3 regions of the Micromonospora pisi genome follow, and region 1 is predicted to be linked to each of the others. Evidence: riboswitches for the same ligand, from Rfam matches in the RefSeq annotation. Region 1 holds a riboswitch; each other region holds the start of a gene.

What was found. Region 1 has a riboswitch for cobalamin ahead of cobN (cobaltochelatase subunit CobN). Riboswitches for the same ligand answer to the same signal wherever they lie in the genome.
Region 2: another riboswitch for cobalamin. It lies ahead of bluB (5,6-dimethylbenzimidazole synthase); the one in region 1 lies ahead of cobN (cobaltochelatase subunit CobN).
Region 3: another riboswitch for cobalamin. It lies ahead of BDK92_RS02550 (CbtB domain-containing protein); the one in region 1 lies ahead of cobN (cobaltochelatase subunit CobN).

Annotation. Positions count from the first base shown of each region.
Region 1 covers NZ_RBKT01000001.1:7,864,537-7,871,340, reverse strand. Annotated here, with positions in the region: gene cobN (cobaltochelatase subunit CobN) at 1-1,328, opposite strand, end outside; cobalamin riboswitch at 1,451-1,571, opposite strand; gene cobG (precorrin-3B synthase) at 1,709-2,977, shown strand; gene BDK92_RS33720 (precorrin-8X methylmutase) at 2,977-3,600, shown strand; gene BDK92_RS33715 (precorrin-2 C(20)-methyltransferase) at 3,597-5,162, shown strand; gene BDK92_RS33710 (hypothetical protein) at 5,226-5,594, opposite strand; gene BDK92_RS33705 (NUDIX hydrolase) at 5,650-6,159, shown strand; gene BDK92_RS33700 (vWA domain-containing protein) at 6,299-6,804, opposite strand, start outside.
Region 2 covers NZ_RBKT01000001.1:3,878,145-3,884,948, reverse strand. Annotated here, with positions in the region: gene BDK92_RS16320 (helix-turn-helix domain-containing protein) at 137-1,012, shown strand; gene BDK92_RS16315 (DUF397 domain-containing protein) at 1,009-1,209, shown strand; gene BDK92_RS16310 (DUF397 domain-containing protein) at 1,280-1,480, shown strand; gene BDK92_RS16305 (DUF397 domain-containing protein) at 1,548-1,748, shown strand; gene BDK92_RS16300 (alpha/beta fold hydrolase) at 1,959-2,762, shown strand; gene BDK92_RS16295 (MerR family transcriptional regulator) at 2,768-3,541, shown strand; gene BDK92_RS16290 (polysaccharide deacetylase family protein) at 3,621-4,484, opposite strand; gene bluB (5,6-dimethylbenzimidazole synthase) at 4,815-5,444, opposite strand; cobalamin riboswitch at 5,475-5,674, opposite strand; gene BDK92_RS16280 (alpha/beta hydrolase) at 5,790-6,491, opposite strand.
Region 3 covers NZ_RBKT01000001.1:606,382-613,185, reverse strand. Annotated here, with positions in the region: gene BDK92_RS02560 (DUF6582 domain-containing protein) at 1-259, shown strand, start outside; gene BDK92_RS02555 (CbtA family protein) at 353-1,138, opposite strand; gene BDK92_RS02550 (CbtB domain-containing protein) at 1,155-1,382, opposite strand; adenosylcobalamin (AdoCbl) riboswitch at 1,422-1,524, opposite strand; gene BDK92_RS02545 (histidine phosphatase family protein) at 1,644-2,213, shown strand; gene recQ (DNA helicase RecQ) at 2,219-4,051, opposite strand; gene BDK92_RS02535 (RecQ family ATP-dependent DNA helicase) at 4,061-5,713, opposite strand; gene BDK92_RS02530 (hypothetical protein) at 5,832-6,804, opposite strand, start outside.

The DNA.
Region 1 (6,804 bases):
GGCGGGCCCCAGTGCCGTTCCATCTCCTCGCGCAACTCGGCCGGGAGGGTGGCGTACCAGGCCCGGTAGCGGCGGGCCGGGATCCGGATCGGGTTGCCTTCGAGCTGTTCCTCGGTGAGCCAGTCGAGGTCCTGTCCACCGGCGGCGATCAGCCCGTGCACCAGGGCGTCGCCGTCACCGGCGCTGACGCCGGGGAAGGCGTCCGGGCCGTCGGCGGGGCCGATGTCGTACCCCTGCTCGCGCATCGCGGTGAGCAGCCGGACCACACTGGCCGGGGTGTCGAGGCCGACGGCGTTGCCGATCCGGGCGTGCTTGGTCGGGTACGCCGACAGCATCAGCACGATCCGGCGCTGCTCCGGTGGGGTGTGCCGGAGCACACCGTGCCGGACCGCGATGCCCGCGACCCGGGCGGAACGCTCCGGGTCCGCGACATAGACGGTGAGCCCGTCGGCGTCGATCTCCTTGAAGGAGAACGGCACGGTGATGATCCGGCCGTCGAACTCGGGGATGGCGACCTGGGTGGCGGTGTCGAGCGGGGAGAGGCCGTCGTCGTTGTCGGCCCAGACGGCACGGCTGCTGGTCAGGCAGAGCCCCTGCAGGATCGGCACGTCGAGGGCGGCGAGCGCGCCCACGTCCCAGGCCTCGTCGTCGCCACCGGCACCGACCTCGGCCGGACGGGTGCCGCCAGCGGCGAGCACGGTCACGACCAGCGCGTCCGCCTCGCCGAGGGTTTCCAGCAGGGCGGGCGCGGGGCTGCGCAGCGAGGCGCAGTAGACCGGCAGCGGCCGGCCGCCGGCGTCCTCGATGGCGGTGCAGAGCGTCTCGACGAAGGCGGTGTTGCCGGCAACGTGGTGGGCCCGGTAGTAGAGCACCGCGATCACCGGGCCGTCGGTCTGGCGGGACTCGCGCTCCAGCCGCCCCCACTCCGGCGTCGCGACCGGCGGGGCGAAGCCGTAGCCGGTGAGCAGGATCGTGTCGGAGAGGAACCGGTGCAGCTCGGTGAGGTTGGCCGGGCCCCCGTGCGCGAGGTAGGTGTGCGCTTCCGCGGCCACCCCGGCGGGCACGGTCGAGCGGCGCATCAGCTCCGCGTCGGGTGCCTGCTCACCGCCGAGGAGTACGACCGGCAGCGTCCCGGCGAGGAGCGCGTCGAGCCCTTCCTCCCAGGCCCGGTAGCCGCCGAGGATGCGTACGACCACCAGGTCGACGCCGTCGAGCAGGGCTGGCAGCTCCTCGACCGAGGTACGGGCCGGGTTGGCGAGCCGGAAGTCGGCGCCACTGGCCCGGGCGCTGAGCAGGTCGGTGTCCGAGGTGGAGAGGAGCAGGATCATCGGGCACCGCGCAGGGCGTGGCGTGACATGGTGGTTCCTCCCTCGGGGTCCGCGCCCCGGGTTTGTCGGTTGCGGCCGGGCGCGGGCCCCTCGGGTCCGTTCCCTGCCGCGCGGTGACCTGGAGTCTCCTGGCTCCCGGATCGTCGCTCGCCCCGGTCTTCCCGCCCGTGTGGGCCGTGACCATGTCGGGGTCCGCTCCCCGGTAACAGTGGCGGGACCGCGCCGGGATCACACCGGCTTCCTCCACCTGTCGCCGCGTTTCAGCGGCTCCCACTCTCACGAGTCGGACCCCGGTTCGTCAAGCCATGCCCGACCGGGGTGCTGGTGCGGCGGCCGGCGTGCCGGTCGGCTGGGCCTGCCCAGGCCGTAGTATCCGCCGGGTGTGGTCACCACGAGGGCGGTCGGCGCCGGACGCCTGTCCGGGGGCGCTGCGCGTACATGTCGCCGCTGACGGCAACCTGGCCCGGGTCCGGGTGCCCGGTGGGCGGCTGCACGCCGATCAACTGGCCGCGCTGGCTGCCGCCGCGTCCGAACTGGGCGATGGCGGGCTGGAGCTGACCTCGCGTGGCAATGTCCAGCTCCGGGGTCTGCCGGCGGGCGCGGAGCGGGAACTGGCCGCCCGGCTCTGGGCCGCGGGTCTGTTGCCGTCGGAGACCCACGAGCGCGTACGCAACGTCATCGCTTCCACACTCAGCGGCAGAGCCGAGGGTGGACGGTTCGATCTCCGTACCCTGGTGGACGAGCTTGACCAGGGGTTGTGTGCCGATCCGGCGCTCGCCGAACTCCCCGGCCGGTTCCTGTTCACGGTCGACGACGGCCGTGGTGACGTGACCGGTTTCGGTGCGGACGTGGGCCTGTTCGCCGTGGCGTCGGACACCCTCGCGGTGCTGCTGGGCGGCACCGACACGGGCGTACGGCTGCCTCCGGCGGCCGGTGCGGGCACCGCCCTGCGGGCCGCGCGCGCCTTCCTCGCCGAGTACACGGCGCAGGGCGGCACCGCCTGGCGGCTGACCGAACTCGACGACGGCGTACCGCGGGTGGCGCACCGGCTGCGTAGCGCACTCGACCCGGCGTTTGTCGGATCACCTGGTGGTCTCGCCGACGCGCCCGCACCGACGCGGCCACCGGTCGGGCGGATCGCCCAGATCGACGGGCGGCTGGCGCTGGCCCTGATGGTGCCGCTCGGCCGGCTCACCCTGGCGCAGGTCGACGTCCTCGAGGCGGCGGCACGGGCCGGCGCCCACGAGATCAACATCACTCCGTGGCGCACCGTCGTCGTACCCGATCTCGGCACCGGCGAGGCTGAGCGCCGGCTGGCCGCGCTCACGGGCGAGGGACTGGTGGCCGACACCTCCGCCGGTTGGGTCGGGGTGACCGGGTGCACCGGGCGCCCTGGCTGCGCGAAGGCGCTCGCCGACGTACGGGCCGACGCGAACCGGGTGCATCCGGTGGCGGCACCGGGTCCGGCGGGCCTGCCGGTGCACTGGGTGGGTTGCGAACGGCGCTGCGGCCGGCCGGTGGACCGGCATGTCGAGGTACTGGCGACCGTTGACGGATACCAGGTCAGCCTGGACGGTCGGCCGCGCTCGCGGTCGGCGACGCTGGACGAGACCGCTGCCGCGATCGCGGCGGCACGGAGGGGTACGTGATCGACTACGTCCGCGACGGCGCGGAGATCTACCGCCGGTCGTTCGCCACGATCCGCGCCGAGGCGGACCTGTCGGGCCTGCCCGCCGATGTCGCCACGGTGGTCGTACGCATGATCCACGCCTGCGGCATGGTCGACCTGCCGTCGGATGTCGGCTACTCCCCCGACGTGGTCTCCGCCGCGCGGGCGGCGCTCCGGGCGGGTGCGCCGATCCTCTGCGACGCCGAGATGGTCGCCTCCGGGGTCACCCGCAGCCGACTGCCCGCCGACAACGAGGTGATCTGCACCCTGCGCGACCCCCGGGTACCGGCCCTGGCGGCCGAACTCGACACCACCCGCAGCGCCGCCGCCCTCGAACTCTGGGGTGACCGCCTCGAGGGTGCCGTGGTCGCCGTCGGCAACGCGCCGACCGCCCTGTTCCGACTGCTGGAGCTGATCGACGCGGGTGCCGGACGACCGGCCGCCGTGCTCGGCATCCCGGTGGGGTTCATCGGCGCGGCCGAGTCCAAGCAGGCGCTCGCCGAACATCCGGGCGGACCGGAGTACCTGGTCGTGCACGGGCGGCGCGGTGGCAGCGCGATGACCGCGGCGGCGATCAACGCCATCGCCAACGAGAAAGAGTGACCAGGGTGGACAGCGGCACGCCGGTGGGGCGGCTCTACGGGGTGGGACTCGGGCCGGGCGACCCGGAACTGGTGACGGTGAAGGCCGCCCGGCTGGTTGAGCGGGCGGACGTGGTCGCCTACCACAGCGCGCGGCACGGACGCAGCGTCGCCCGGATGATCGCCGAGCCGTACCTGCGGGACGGGCAGATCGAGGAGGCGCTGACCTACCCGGTCACCACGGAGAAGCCGGAACACCCGGGTGGTTACCGCGCGGAGATCGAGGAGTTCTACGCCGACTGCGCTGCCCGGCTCGCCGCGCACCTGGACGCGGGGCGGGACGTGGTGGTCCTCTGCGAGGGCGACCCGTTCTTCTACGGCTCGTACATGCACATGCACAAGCGGCTCGCCGGACGTTACCCGACCGAGGTGGTACCGGGCGTGACCTCGGTGAGCGCCGCCGCGGCCGTACTCGGGCGTCCGCTGGTCGAGCGGGACGAGACACTGACCATTCTGCCCGGCACCCTGCCGACCGAGGTGCTGGCGGAGCGGCTGGCGGCAACGGATTCGGCCGCGATCATGAAGCTGGGCCGTACCTTCGGCAACGTCCGCGCCGCACTCGCCGAGGCGGGCCGGCTGGACGAGGCCTGGTACGTCGAACGCGCCACCACCGACCAGCAGCGCTCGGCCAAACTGGACGAGGTCGACCCCGAGACGGTGCCGTACTTCTCCCTGGCCCTGCTGCCGAGCCGGGTGCACGAACGTACCCGGGCCGAACTGGCCGGCCAGGCGGCGCCGGTGACCGTCGCCGAGCCGGTTCCGGTCGAGCCGGCGGGCCTCGGCGAGGTGGTGGTGGTCGGACTCGGACCGGCCGGGCGGGAGTGGCTGACCCCGCAGGCACGGGCCGCGCTCGACACCGCCGACGACCTGGTGGGGTACGGGCCGTACCTGGACCGGGTGCCGGCCAACCCGCGCCAGCGACGGCACGCCTCGGACAACCGGGTGGAGGCGGAACGGGCCGAGTTCGCCCTCGACCTGGCCCGACGCGGTCGCCGGGTCGCGGTGGTCTCCTCGGGTGACCCGGGCGTCTTCGCGATGGCCGCCGCCGTACTGGAGGTCGCTTCCGAGCCGAAGTGGACCGAGATCCCGGTACGGGTGCTGCCAGGGCTGACCGCCGCGCAGGCGGTGGCGAGCCGGGTCGGTGCCCCACTCGGGCACGACTACTGTGTGCTGTCGCTCTCCGACCGGCTCAAGCCGTGGGAGGTCATCACCAAGCGGCTGGCCGCGGCGGCGAGCGCCGACCTGGTGATCGCGATCTACAACCCGGGCTCCAAGAGCCGGGTCTGGCAGGTGGCGGCGGCCAAGGAACTGCTGCTGCAACACCGGTCCCCGGAGACCCCGGTGGTGCTCGGCCGTGATGTCGGCGGTTCCGGCGAGCGGGTACGGGTGGTCCGGCTCGCCGATCTCGACCCGGCCGAGGTCGACATGCGTACGCTGCTGCTCGTCGGCTCCTCCACCACGCAGGTGGTCTCCCGGGGCGGCGCCGGCCCGGTGGTCTTCACACCTCGGCGCTACCCGGCCTGACGTCCTGAACGCTGATCGGTCGGGACGCCCGGTTCACCGCCCCGACCGATCAGCGGCGAACATTCAGGACACCAGCGCCGCGTCGGCGGCCCGCACCTGCTTGTGGAACCGCCAGTGCACGTACAGCTTCTCCTCGCCGATCCTGGTCTTGGCCCAGATACCCCTGACCGGCCCGATCCGGGTGTCGCGGGGCAGCCGGGCGAGCACCTTCGTCGGCGTCGTGTAGGTGAGCCCGCCGGCCTCCATCACCACCACCGCGTCGCCGGTCACCGCGACGATCCGAAACCTCACCAGGGCGAGTGCGATGAGCACGCCCATGCCGCTGCCGAGCCACGGGGTGATTCCGCCCTGGGCCGGAAACACCTCCTGCAGGACTTCCCCAGGTTCGAGAAACGGTACGACCCGTGCGGCGAGCACGTCACCAAGTGCCATATCCATTGCCTTCTTTTCAAGATCCAATTGGGTTAGCAGCGTATAACCTGAAGCGGTGACGGACCAGGAGACGACATACCGGCGGCGCGCGGCGCGGGTCCTGCTGCTCGACGGGGCCGGCCGGATCCTGCTCCTGCGGTTCCTGCGGGACCCCGGCGATCCCGCTCTCGGCCACTCCTGGTGCACGCCCGGCGGCGGGGTGGACGAGGGCCAGTCACTGGCACAGGCCGCGGCCCGGGAACTCCGCGAGGAGGTCGGACTGGTCGTCGACCCCGACGACCTCGGTGACCCGGTCGCCTACACCAGCGGGTACGCCGACCTCGGCTGGGCCGAGGGCAACTTCCGCGACGACTTCTTCCGGCTTCAGGTCCAGACGTACGAGGTGGACACGAGCGGGATGGCGGGTTACGAGGTCACCGCCCACACCGGACACCGGTGGTGGCTGGTGGACGAGTTGGCGGCGACCGACGACCTCGTCCACCCGCTCGGGCTCGCCGCGCTCCTGACCGACCTGCTGGCCGAGCCACGTCCGCCCGTACCGCACCAACTCCGCTGGCACCACTGAACCGCACGGAGCGCCATGACACCTCCCGTGAGTTGAAACAGACGCTCGTGATGGACCGGCGTCGAGCGCAGTCAATCAAGATCGCGGGGACGAGTCTCACAGGTCCGGCGTACCTGGGCCAGTGATTTGATCAAGCTTGCTAGGCCACCTGGCCGATGAGCATGGCAAGCTCAGCCACCTTCGGGTCCCGAGTCTGCTCCGCCGCCCGCTCGGCGACCCGGCGCAGGTCCGTCAACGGGATCTGCTGCCCGACCGGCGTACGCCGCAACGCCTCGGCGAAGTATCCGGCCGCGTAACACACCCACAGTCGCGGGGACGCCAGTTCGAACCGGCCGTCGAGGTCCCCGACCGTGACCGACTCGTACGTCTCGGCCGCCGTCTGGTCGGCCGGGTCGAGCCAGCGCACCCGTACCTGGGCCGCACGCGCCGAGGCGGGCCGCTCACCGGTGAGCCGTACCTCGTAGAGCGCGGTGACACTGTGCCCCGGGCCCACCTCGCCACCGTCGACCCGGTCGTCCCGGAAGTCGTCGTCGGCGAGCGCCCGGTTCTCGTACCCGACCAGCCGGTACGAACTGACCGTCGCGGGATCGAACGTCACCTGCACCTTGGCGTCCAGAGCCCGTACGGTCAACGTCGCCGGCAACT
Region 2 (6,804 bases), 4.0 Mb from region 1:
CGGTGACGCAATGGTCACCGGGGGATGTGGTAGAGATAGGTACGAATAGCCGAGGCCCGCTATCGGGCGAGCGCGCATCGTCTTTGCCGACAGCACGACCGGATGAGCGGACGGTGCACAGGCCAGGGGGAGCGCCATGCCGGAGACCGTTGTCGGATCGACCGTCCCACGTCGACAACTCGGCCGCGAGTTACGTCGACTCCGCGAGCAGGAGGCGCGTATCCCGCAGGTGGACGCGGCCCGCGCGCTGGAGTGGTCGGTCACCAAGCTGTGGCGTCTCGAAGGCGGCGAGTTGGCCGTACGCGCCCTCGACGTGAAGGCCATGTGCGAGCTGTACGGCGCCGACGAGCAGACCACCGTCGCCCTGACCGCCATCGCCCCACACACCAAGTCCAAGGGCTGGTGGCACGACTACGCCGACATCCCACCCTGGTTCGAGCTGTTCATCGGCCTGGAAGAAGCCGCGAGCAAGCTTCGCGAGTACCACACGGATCTCGTGTCCGGCGTGCTTCAGACCAGGGAGTACGCCACAGCGGTGTTCAGCAAGAACGCACGGCACGTCGCAACCGAGGAAGTTGAACGTCGGGTAGCAGTTCGAATGAAACGCGCTCGTCTGCTGACGCGACTCGATCCAGCGGCAGCGTCGTTCGACATCGTGCTGGAGGAGTCCGTCCTCAGGCGACGAGTAGGCAGCCAAAGGATCATGGCAGGTCAGCTTCGAAGGCTCGCCGAGGCAGGAGAACTACCCAATGTCTCGATCAGAGTCCTGCCATTGGGTGCGGCGCTGCACGCGGGAGCCCTTGTCGGCGGTTCGTTCACGATCCTTGACTTTCCACGCCGTGAAGAACCGACGACAATCTACGTTGAGGGCTTGACCGGAGCGCTCTACCTTGACAAACAGTCAGAGGCCGAGGGCTACGTCTGGGCCTTTGGCGATCTGAGTTCCGCCGCCCTGGACGAAGCCTCGTCCAGGGACCTCTTCTGGACCATCGCGCGGGAGTTTGACCAATGAGTGACCTGTCTGCAGCCACTTGGCGCAAGAGCAGCCGTTCCAACAACCAGGGTCAGTGCGTCGAGGTGGCTGACGACCTGGTGGGTGTGGTCGGCGTACGGGATTCGAAGGACGTTGCCGGTCCGGTCCTGATGGTGGGGCGGGCGGGTTGGACGGCGTTTGTCGTCGGTGTTAAGTCCGGCGGCTTTCATCGCTGATCTCTTTGCGAGGTGCGGTCGGCGCTCGCCGGCTGGGACTCTTTTGCCACACGACGGAGGGATATGAGTCGTGAGTGATCTGTCGGGCGCCCGTTGGCGCAAGAGCAGCCGCTCGAACGACCAGGGCCAGTGTGTTGAAGTGGCAGATGCTTTGGCGGACGTCGTGGGCGTACGGGACTCGAAGGACGTCACCGGTCCGGCCCTGACGGTCGAGCGGACTGGTTGGTTGGCGTTTGTTGCTGGCGTGAAGTCAGGCAGCTTCCGCCGCTGACTCCCCGGGCCTGCGACCGGCACTCGCCGGCCAGGGCTCTTCCTCTACCGGCGAAGGGATATGAGTCGTGAGTGATCTGGCCGCCTCCCGTTGGCGCAAGAGCAGCCGTTCCAACAGCCAGGGTCAGTGCGTCGAGGTTGCCGACAACCTGGTGGGTGTGGTCGGCGTACGGGATTCGAAGGACGTTGCCGGTCCGGTCCTGACGGTGGGACGGGCCGGGTGGGCGGCGTTCGTCGTCGGGGTGAAGTCCGGCAGGCTTCTTCGTTGAGCCGATTCCAGCGTGGCGACGGGTGTCCTGGGCGGCTTGGAAGACGGGGATGGCCTGCGCGACCGCGATGGAGCGGCGGGGCAGCAGCACATCTGGCCAGGACTTTTAGCTCCTGAGGGTGGCGACAGTGCGCCCACCGAGGGCTCGGATTCCGGCTTGTTGCCGGCTCCGTCTTGACCTTGACCTTGGGTCAAGGTCGACGCTGTTGGCATGACGAACCCGAACGCGACTTACGCGGCCTGGAGTGGAATGTTGCCGGTGGAAGACACCGCCCTGGCCGTGACCGACACCGGCGGGACAGGTACCCCCGTGGTTTACCTGAACGGTTCCTACGCCAGCCGGCGGCACTGGCGGCCCGTCATCAACGACCTGGGGTCGGGGTGGCGACACATCACCTACGACGAGCGGGCTCGTGGCCGATCGAAGACGTCAGCGGACTACTCCTTCGAGGCGTGCGTCCGGGATCTCGACGCTGTCCTGAAAGCCAGGGGGGTGGAGCGGCCGCTTTTGGTGGGCTGGTCCTACGGCGCGTTGCTCGGGGTGGTCTGGGCCGCTCGGAATCCGGGCCGCGTCGCCGGCGTGGTCGGGGTCGACGGCCCTTATCCGTCCGGCTGGACCGACGATGCCGGCCACGAATACATCCGTCGGGGATTCCGTAAGGCCCGGTGGTTGTTGCCGATAGTGCGCCTCGTCGGCAACGCCGCGCGGATGAGTGCCGAACAGCACGCCGAGATCAACATCGAGGCCCACATAATCCACGCCGCCCTCGAACCGGTCCTGGACAGCCTGACCGTCCCGGTCCGGTACGTGGTCGCCTCCGGGGAGTCCCTGGGGAGCAAGGAGGATTGGCAAGAAAAGATGCGCACCACCCTCAACCCGGTGCTCGCCCGCAACCCGAACCTCACGATAAGCGCGAAGGTCGCCAGCAACCACGGCACGATCGTGCGCAAGGATTTCCGCGCCATCGCCAAGGCCACCCGCGAACTCGCCGCCCTCACCCGCGAAAGCCGCTGACGACCATGACCCGCGGCGTCACGATCGGCAAGGCGGCGGCCTTCGTCGGCGTCACGATCAAGACCATCCGCCACTACCACCGGCTCGGCCTGGTCGACGAACCGCCCCGTGACAGTTCCGGCTATCGCCGCTACGGGTCGTCCGACCTGCTGCGGCTGGTCCAGGCCCGGACGCTGGCCGAGTCCGGCGTACCGCTGTCCGAGATCGGCGCCCTGCTCAGCGCCGATCCGCAGCGGTTCGCCGCCAACCTGGCCGAGGTCAAACGGCGGCTGACCGAGCGGATCGAGGAACTGGCCGCGCGCCGCGACTTGCTGGACCGGGTGGCCAACAGAGATTGGGACCTGTTGCCTGACCGGGCCTGCGCGCTGCTGGACCGGGCCGCCGACCTCGGCTTCACCCCAGACGAGGTGGCCGCCAACCGCGAGGGCATGGTGTTGGCCAGGGCCCTGGTCCCCGACGGCTTCGACGACTTTCTCACCGGGGCCGAGCACGCCCTCAACGACACCCGGTTCGTCGCCTTGACCAAGCAATGCTGGGCCGCCAAGGACTGGGAACCCGACGATCCCCGCATCGAGGAACTCGCGACCGCCGTAGCCGACCGTTTCCTCGCCAACCCCGCGTTGCTCGCGATCCCGAACAGCCTCCAGGCCCGCACTGACGCCATTCGATACGGCCTGCTCAACCACCATGGCGAAGACCAGGCACCGGTCATGTCCCGACTGACCACGCTGGTCGAGACGAAACTGCGCTCCGCCGGCGTAGACATCCCGTACCAATGATCGCAGCTCCGGAATTACCGCAGTCGGACCCGAATTGCAGCTCATAACCAGCAGATCTTCGTTGGGTTGGTCGAGTCCGTCAGCCGACGTAATCCTCCAGCAGCACCGGAGTGAGCCCGGAACGGTGGATTGCCTTCAGCGCCGCCAGGAGGTCGTCCATGAGCGCCGGCCGGAAGTGCATCAGCAGCACCTCGCCGGGCTTCACCACCTTCGTCGGGGTCTGATAGCGCACGATCCCCTCGTTGACGGTCTCGGTCCAGTGGAAGACCGCCTTCATGCCGCAGTCGTACGCGGCCTTCAGCGTGGTCGCGTCACGGTTGCCGAACGGTGGGCGGAACAGTGTGGGCCGTTTGCCGAACAACTGCTCCAGCTTGTCCGCCGCCCCGCAGATCTCGTGCTTCTGGAAGGCATACGGCCTGCCCTTCAACGACGTGTGGGTGATCGTGTGGTTCTCCACCACTCCGCCGGCCGCCTCGATCTGCTTGAAATAGGGCGTGTGCTCGGCCGCAGCCGGGGAGTTCAGGAACATCGTGACCGGGATGTGCGCCTCCCGGATGAAGTCGACAACCGCTGGAGGACGGGCCAGCCCGCCGTCATCGATGGTGATGAACGCGACCTTCTGGTCGGTCGGCACCCGGAACCAGAACGGGGCCGAGCCGTCCTTGGGCAGTTGCACCCGCTGCGGTGGCGGCGCCTCGGGGAAGTCCGGCACCTGGGCGAGGTACCAGGCCAAGCTCTTCGGCGCGGGGCTTCCCGCCACCGGCAGCGTCCCTGACGGCGTTGCCGATGCGCTGACCGGGGGCGGGTCGGACGGGCTCGGTTGGCCTGTGGTGGTCGGCGCCGCACTGAACGTGGGATGGGCGCCGGCACCGGAGGCGCTCAACGTCAGCAGGGCCAGAAGCGGGAGTACGGAAAGGATGCGACGTGTGGGGGTGGACGGCACGCCGGGACTGTAGCCATTGAATGTGAGGAACGTGTCAGGCGAGGTATGCCCGCTACCGTCTGCAAACTCCGGTGACCGGGGGTGAGTCGACAGGGCTTACGGCTCGTCCCGGACATCCGCGCCTGGGGCGTGGTTCGACGCTGTGGACGCCCCAGGCGCCCGGGGCGACTTCCTGTTCGTGATCACGATGTGGTCGTGACCGGGGCCAAGCCGCTGGGCTGAGGAAACCGCCCCGGAGGGCGACGCGCGCACGGGCGTACCGGTCGCGGCCGGCACATCCGAGCGCGCGTCGGGTGGTGGCCCCTCGATGACGCCCGGTCCCGCAGTGGGTCAACCGGCGCTCCACCGATCGTGGTGGATCGCCTCGGTCACCGGACGTCGCTGGCGCCAGCCGTGCCGCTCCAGGTCCGGCGTCTGCTCCAGATGGGTGACCGGGCCGAGGCAGAGCCACGCCACCGGGCGGATGGTGGCCGGGATGCCGAGCAGATCGCGCAGGAACGGCTCCCGGTAGAACGAGACCCAACCGACCCCGAGTTGCTCGGCGGTCGCGGCCAGCCACAGGTTTTGGATCGCCAGACAGACCGAGTAGAGGCCGGCGTCGGCGATCGCGTGGCGACCCAGCACGGCCGGCCCACCCCGCTCCGGGTCGTACGTGACCACGACCGACAACGTCGACTCACGTACGCCATCGATCTTGATCCGGGCGAAGCGTTCCGCCGCCGCACCGTCGAGAGTGGCCGCGAAGGTGTCCCGCTCCCGCTCCACGTGCCGGTGGAACTCCTGCCGCAGCTCACGATCGCGGACCAGGATGAAGTCCCAGGGCTGGGAGAGACCGACGCTCGGTGCGGCGTGCGCCGCCGTCAGGATCCGGTCCAACGTCTCGTCGGGGATCGGCGCCCCGGTGAACTGGGCACGTACGTCCCGGCGGCGGTGGATGGTCTCGTAGAGTCCGGTGTTCAAGGCAGGCTCCCGCTGCGCTCGTGCCCCTGACGGGGCCGGTGACGCGAGGCCGGTCTTCGGACTCCTGGATCTACGCTGGTCACCCGCCTTCCCAGCCCGTCAAGGCCAGTGGCTGCGTCTGGTACGCGTGGGTGGCAACTCCCCGGTCACCGCGGCGGGCCCGTGCCGGATTCACACCGGCTTCCCGATTCTCCCCGCTCGCGCGGGGCACCTCGCAACGTTTGTGCCACCGCGCACCCTAGCGGCACCCGACGACCCCGGGACGAACCCCGCCATGAATTCCGGATTGGAGCAGCGGTGGGCCGGGTTGTTCCCGGCCACCGCCACACCATCGCGCCGCGTGCGTCAGGCAGAAAGCTCCGCCCGGATCAGCGCGGCCAGTTCGGCAGGCTGAGAAAGGAACGGCGAGTGCGAGGAGTTCATCCTCAACACCCGCTCGGCCCGCTTCGCCATGAGCTCCTGGACGAAGGGCGGGATGGCGTTGTCGGCCTCGCAGATGATGTAGGTGCTGGGAATGGTCTGCCACGCCGCCCGGGTCAACGGCTGCTGCGTCGAGGCCCACCCCTGGAGTCCGAGTTGCGCAACTGCCTGTTCTGCGATTTCCGGGTCGACATCGCCATAGAAGACCTCGCGGGGCTGCGACGCCTTGATGTGACCCTTGCCCTTCAGTTCCGCCTGCTCGTGCACCTCCCACCAGGGCGGAGCAACGCCGCCGGCGCTGGAGAACAGCGAATCGCCGACATCCAATTGGAAAGCAGCGAGATAAACAATCCGGAGTACGTTCTCCGCGGCACTGAGCGCCTCTGTGACCGGAGCGCCAGCGTAGGAGTGGGCGACGACCACGACCGGGCCGTCGATGGCGGCGACGGCGGCCTTGACCACGGCCGCGTCGTCGTAGAGGTCCCCGAGGGCGGCGGGGTCGTTGCCACTACTGGGCAATGCGACGGTGTGGATGTCGATGTCCGGGAGCTGCTCGACGAGCGACTGCCAGACCCAGGGCCCGTGCCAGGCGCCGTGCACGAGAAGAACCGACGGAGTTCTGTTCAAGATAATGTTCCTGCCCGCAATGGATTCGAATGATCGGATCTGGGGTTCGCCGCCGCCCGCGTCGCCGCCCCGCAGCGCGGAGCGCCCATCCCGACCGGCAACGGCGGAAATATATGCCGCTACTTTCGGGTAGCAGGGTGCGGTCGACTATGAGCCGAGCCACAAGCCCGGCGGCGACCGTTGCCACCGTGAGCAACAACACTCTGCTCGGGTTCGTGTCGAACCTATGCACGTAGACATGCACTCGAATCCCGTATTGCTGGGCGGGCGGCAAAACAAACTCGTTTCCCATGGCCATGCGGTTGTATGTGAT
Region 3 (6,804 bases), 7.3 Mb from region 1:
CAAGCAGAAGCGGGAACTACCAGACACGGTCTTCGCGTTCCCGACAAAACGCAAGGAACCCATGGTCGACGCGTCCCACGTACGTAACGCGGTGGCCCGGTTCGACCAGGTACAGGGCGTGACGGACGCCGAGCGGGAGCAGGCGTTCGCCAACATCAAGGCCGCCGCGAAGCACTACGGGGTCGAGGTGGCCGAGACCGAGTGGCGGCAGCTCGGCAAGCTGCCACACACCCCGAACCCGGTCCACAGCCGGCGCTGACCGGCGGGGCGGCAGCGGCGGCGACGGCCACCGCTCGACGGGCGTGGAGCCCGCCGAGCGGAGGTGGTCGTGCGCTGTCGCGTGCCGGACCCGTCAGGCCGGGACCGTCTCGCCCACCCGTCGGGTGGCGCTGGCGCGGACCCGGCGTTCGGTGAGCGCGCCGAAGAGCAACCCGAGGGTGGCCCAGGTGACGAACTGGGTGCCGAGTGACGCGAGCCGGAACTCCCACAGCACCAGGGCGGGGAAGCCGTCCGGCACCTCGTTGATCGTCGGCAGTGAGAACTGCACGACGGTGATGAAGACCGCGTACGCCCCCACCGCGAGCAGGGTCGCGTTCCACGCGCCGTACCGGGGTTGGAGCCACCGGCCGAGGTGCAGGGCGAGCAGCCCGGCAGCCACCCCGATCACGATCATCAGGAAGTACAGGACGGTCCGCTGGTCGAGGGTGTCCGGGTTACCCGTGGCCGGCGGGTTCGCCGGGTATTTCAGGAACGGGACGAGAGCGACCGTCACGAAGCCGCCGAGGGCGACCAGAGCGGCGGTCGCACGCGGGGTGAACCGACCGATCCGGCCGTACGCGATCGCGAACGCGAGTGCGAACAGGCCACCGAGCGCCACCCCGTACACGAGTGCGGCGGTGGCCAACCCGATCGTGCTCTGCACGAGACGGCTGACCAGTTCGGGCTCGGCCGCGTCGGTGTGTGCCCCGGCGTCGGCCGCGTGCGCCGCCGCGTGTGCGGCGGCACCCTGCGCGGACTCGAAATCGATCGCCTGCCCGACCGGGCCCTCACCGAAGAGGGTGGCGAACAGGTAGGCGGCGACACCGGCGGCGAGGCCGACCAGCATCCCACGGATCAGCAGCGAACGAGCGGAGAGCATCTTGGTCCGCCCGCTGCTAGTGACAGGGGAAACCGAGCAGGTGGCGTCCGTCGTGGACGAACTCGTGCACCGACTCACCGGAGAAGACGGAGGTCACACCCTGCTCCGCGCCGACGAAGTAGAGCAGCACGACGGCGAGCACCGCACCGAAGATCGCCCAGGGCAGGATCTGGCGGAGCGGGATCGGCGTCGGCGCCGGTACGGCGGTCGGCGTCGGCAGTGCGGATACGGATACGTTTGCCATGGCAAACCTCCTCGGGATCACGCGTCCCATAGCGGCGTCCGTGACGGTGGAGGGTCTGACTTCCGGGAGCCGCCGTTATCCGGGGACCGGTTACAGTGGCGCGACCGTGCCGGGTTCCCACCGGCTTCCTCCCACCGTCACGCTGTGGTCGGGACGCTACGGGCGGCGGCGCCGGGGTGTCAACCTGCGGCCCCACATGCCCCGCGCACCGGCGGTCCCGGCGTGACCCGGCACCCGGATCGAAAGCAGGTCGACGCAGCGGTGACGATCCGACTGGTCCTCGTCTCCCACGCGCCCACCCCGGCGGTACGCCGGGCGGCGTTTCCCCTGGACGAGCCGCTGGACCCGCACGGGCTCGCCGCCGCCAGCGCCGCCGCCGCGAACCTGCCCCGCCACGACGAGGTGCGCTGCGCCCCCGCCCGCCGCTGCGCGCAGACCGCCACCGCGCTCGGGCTGACTCCCGTCACCGACGACGGGTTGCGTGACGGGGATCTCGGTCGCTGGTCGGGGCGTACCCTCGACGAGGTCGCCGCCGACGAGCCGGACGCGGTCGCGGCCTGGCTGACCGACCCGGCGGCCGCGCCACACGGCGGCGAGAGCCTCGACGACCTGCTCGCCCGGACCGGGACCTGGCTGCGGGAACTTCCCGGCACCGCCCGTACGGTCATCGCCGTCACCCATCCGATGGTGATCCGTGCCCTGGTCGTCAACGCGATCGCGGCGACGCCCGCCTCGTTCTGGCGTATCGACATCGCCCCGCTGACCGGGACCGTGCTCAGGGGTGGTGCCGGACGGTGGAATCTGCGCCGGTCGGGGGATCCGCTGGGCTGAGCCGCTCAGTCGTTCGCCAGGGTGTCCAGGATCTGCTGGCCGTACTTGGCCAGCTTGTTCTCGCCGACGCCGCTGACCCCGCCCAGCTTGGACAGGGACGACGGGACCTCGGTCGCGATCTGACGCAGCGTCGCGTCGTGGAAGATCACGTACGCCGGCACGCCCTGGTCCTTCGCGGTCGCCGCGCGCCAGGCCCGGAGCCGCTCGAACACCGGCTCGGCGCCCGGCGGCAGCTCGACCGTCGCGGCCGCGCCGCGCGGCCTGGCGGCACGGGAGGTGGACCGCTCCGGCTCCCGCCGCATCATCACCGTCCGCTGCCGGCCCAGCACCTCCGCGCTGGTCTCGGTGAGGACCAGGGTGCCGTACTCACCCTGGACCGCGAGCAGGCCCTGGGCCAGGAGTTGGCGGACCACCGCGCGCCACTCGGCCTCGCGCAGTTCACCGCCGATACCGAAGACGGTGAGCGAGTCGTGCCCGTACTGCGCGACCTTTTCCGTCTTCTTGCCGAGCAGGATGTCGATCGACTGTCCGGCGCCGAACTTCTGATTCCGTTCGCGGTGCAGGCGCAGCACGGTGGAGAGCAGCTTCTGGGCCGGGATCGTCGCGTCCCAGGACTGCGGCGGGGTGAGGCAGGTGTCGCAGTTGCCGCACGGGTCGCTGTGCTGGCCGAAGTAGGCGAGCAGCCCGACCCGTCGGCACTCGACCGTCTCGCAGAGGGCCAGCATCGCGTCGAGGTGCCCGGCGAGCATCCGACGGTGCGTCAGGTCCCCCTCCGAACTGTCGATCATCTTGCGCTGCTGCACCACGTCCTGGAGCCCGTACGCCAGCCAGGCGGTGGACGGCAGCCCGTCCCGGCCGGCCCGACCGGTCTCCTGGTAGTAGCCCTCGACCGACTTCGGCAGGTCGAGATGGGCGACGAAGCGTACGTCCGGCTTGTCGATCCCCATGCCGAACGCGATCGTGGCGACCATCACCAGGCCGTCCTCGCGCAGGAACCGCTTCTGGTTCGCGGCCCGGGTCGACGCGTCCAGCCCCGCGTGGTACGGCAGCGCGTTGATGCCGTTGGCGACCAGAAACTCGGCGATCTTGTCCACCGAGGCACGGGAGAGGCAGTAGACGATGCCGGCGTCCCCGGGGTGCTCGTTGCGCAGCAGGTCGAGCAGTTGCCGGCGGGGCTCCTGCTTCGCCACGATCCGGTACTGGATGTTCGGCCGGTCGAAGTTCGCCACGAAGTGGCGGGCGTCGCGCAGGTTGAGTCGGGTCGCGATCTCGGCGTGCGTGGCCGGGGTCGCGGTGGCGGTCAGGGCGATCCGGGGTACGTCCGGCCACCGTTCGTGCAGCATCGACAGGGCCAGGTAGTCGGGGCGGAAGTCGTGGCCCCACTGGGCCACGCAGTGCGCCTCGTCGATGGCGAACAGGGCGATCGTGCCCCGGTCCAGCAGACTGATGGTCGCGCCGGAGCCCAGTGCCTCCGGCGCCAGGTAGAGCAAGTCGATCTCGCCCGCGAGGAAGGCCGACTCGACCCGCCGCCGGGCGGCGAGATCCTGGGTGGAGTTGAGGAACCCGGCGCGTACCCCGAGGTTGGTGAGGGCGTCGACCTGGTCCTGCATCAGTGCGATCAGTGGCGAGACGACCACCGCGACGCCGTCGCGGACCAGTGCCGGGATCTGGTAGCAGAGTGACTTGCCGCCGCCGGTCGGCATCAGCACGAGCGCGTCGCCGCCGCCGACGACCTGGTCGATGATCTCCTGCTGGCTGCCCCGGAAGGCGTCGTAGCCGAAGACCCGGCGCAGCACCTGCAACGATTCGCTGGTCCGCAGCTCGGTCGGGGAAGCCATCCGGGGATTCTACGAGTTCCGACTTCCGTCCCCGGTGAGCAGGCCCTGTTCGCTGACCACCGGTACGGACAGCGTCTTATATCCGACATTCTCGAACAGGACGGTCATTCGGTCGTCCTCGTAGCTCAGCACCAGCCCCGGTCCCCACTCCGCATGCCGCACCGTGCTGTGCACCGGGAACGGCCCGCTCGCCCCGTCCCCGGCGGTGCTGGTGCCGGCGTGGCAGCTGTCGCAGTGCCCGCAGGTCGACTCCAACTGCTCACCGAAGTACGCCAGCAGGGGCTGGCTCCGGCAGCCGGTGGCCTCGGCGAACGCCCGCATCATGTCCGTACGGGAGCGCTGCACCGCCTGCTGCCGTTCCGCCTCGGCCACCGCGGCCCGAGCCGCCTCGGCCGGCTCGGGCGCGTACCGGGGGCTCGACACCCGCTGCTTCGGACCGGTCGTACCGGCCGCCCCGACCCGTTCCAACAGGGCCAGGAGCTGGCCGAGCTTGCGCGACCCCCACCCGGTCCGCTCCCGCAGCGCCGCCCGGGTCACCGGTCCGGTACGCAGCACCGCGGCGAGTTCGGCCAGCTCGTCGGCGTCCGGTGTGCCGCCGGTGAAGAAGCGTTGCAGGCCGACGTCCTCGGCCCGCCAGAGCAACAGGGCGTGGGCGGGGGACCCGTCCCGACCGGCCCGGCCGATCTCCTGCAGGTAGCTGTCCGGTGAGTCCGGCAGCGCCAGGTGCGCCACCCAGCGGATGTTGGGCTTGTCGATGCCCATGCCGAACGCCGACGTCGCCACCATGATCGGAACCTGGTCGTCGAGGAACCGTTCGTGCAGCTCGGTACGGGCGCCGGCCGGCATCCCGCCGTGGTAGTACGCGGCGTCATGGCCGGCCTCGGTCAACCGGGCGGCCAGTTCCTCGGCGGCCCGCCGGGTCGGCACGTAGACGATGCCGGGCCGCTGGTCCGTGTCGAGCAGTCGGAGCAGTCGCCGCCACCGGTACTCCTCGGTCGGGCAGTGCGCGACCTCGAGGAAGAGGTTCGGCCGGTCCAGCCCGGCGACCACCGTACGCGGGTTCTCCAGACCGAGCCGGGCGACGATGTCCTCGCGTACCGGCGGCGAGGCGGTCGCGGTCAACGCGACCACCGGCGGACGCCCCAACCCCCGGATCAGTTGCCCCAACGCCAGGTAGTCCGGGCGGAAGTCGTTTCCCCACGCCGAGATGCAGTGCGCCTCGTCGACCGCGACCAGGGCGGGCCGGAGCGCGCGCACCTTCGCCAGGCATTCCGGGTTGCTCAACTGCTCCGGGGTGATGAACAGGAACCGGGCCGCGCCCGTCGCGATCTCACGTAGCGCCGCCGCCTGCTGGTTCGGCGTCTCGGCCGAACTGACCCGAACCGCCCGCAGTCGCGTGTCGCCCCGGTCGTTGAGTGCCCGGATCTGGTCCTCCTGCAACGCCAGCAGCGGGGAGACCACCACGGTCGGGCCGGGCAGCAGTGCCGCCGGCACCTGGTAGATGGCCGACTTGCCGGCCCCGGTGGGGAGCACGACCAGGGCGTCGCGCCGTTTCAACAGCGCCCGCATCGCGGCGAGCTGGCCGGGACGCAGCGAGCCCCAGCCGAAGTGTTGCCGCGCCACGCGGCGCAGGCGGGTCGAGTGCAGAGTGGGCAGCTTCATCGGAGGCCGGAGGTACCCACGGCCACCGAACGTGAAACGACCTGCCGGGGGAGTGGCCGCCCCGGGGCAGCGGTCCGCTGGCCCGGGGCGGTGCGCGACAGTCACCAGGGGGAGCTGGTCACCAGGTGGAGTTCGTCGCCCCGACACCGAGCAGCACCTGGTCGAACTGGTTGCCGTCGTTGTCGTCGGTGTAGCAGACGGCCACCTCGCCCCAGGCCGAACTGGCGATCGCGATCTGCTCCTGACGGCCGGTGGTCGACTGGCTGAACACCTGGGCGGCGAGCCGTCCGGTGCCCGTACCGTCCGGGTTGAGGCCGCGGACCCGGACGTCCGCGTCGGCCGCCTGCACCGTCCAGGCGACCACCACGTTGGCCTGGTCGTCGATGCCGATGCCGGGCGCGACGGCACCGGCACCGGTCGAGGTCTCCACCTCGTTGTGCCGGGCCACCCCGGCGGCGGTGAACGAGCGGGTCCACACCCCACGGGTGCCGGTGTGGTCGGACTCCCAGACGACGCCGAAGTCACCGGCGAAGTTCGCCGCCACGGCCGGCCGGACCTGCTGACCGGCGCTGGTGGCGTTGGCGGTCCGCCGGGAGAGCGTCGCCGCGCCGTTCGCCCTGGCCAGCCGGACCAGACCGATGTTGTAGGAACCGTTGGCGTCGCCGTCCTCGTCCCAGACGACCGTCGCCTCCCCGGAGGCCGACACCGCCACATCCGGCCAGTGGTGCTGGCCGGTGGTCTGGCTCGCCGTCACCTCGTACGCCTTGGTGGTCAGGTTCGTGTAGCCGGCGGCCTTCACCGTCGCCGGCGCGGTGCCCTGGACGTCCTCCCAGACCACGGTGAAGGCCACCCCGGCGGCGTTGTTCGGCACCCCGTCCGGGTCGACGGCCACCTTCGGCGCCAGCTGCTGACCGGCGGCGTCCACGTTGGCCCGCCCGGAGGCGAGCACCGCCCCGGTCGGCGACACCACCCGGTACGGCACGTTGTAGACACCGTTGCCGTCCGGGTCGTCGGACCAGACCACGACCGCGTTGCCCTTGTCGTCCAGCCCCACGTCGGGGCTGATGTGCTTCCAGGCGGCGCCACTGGTC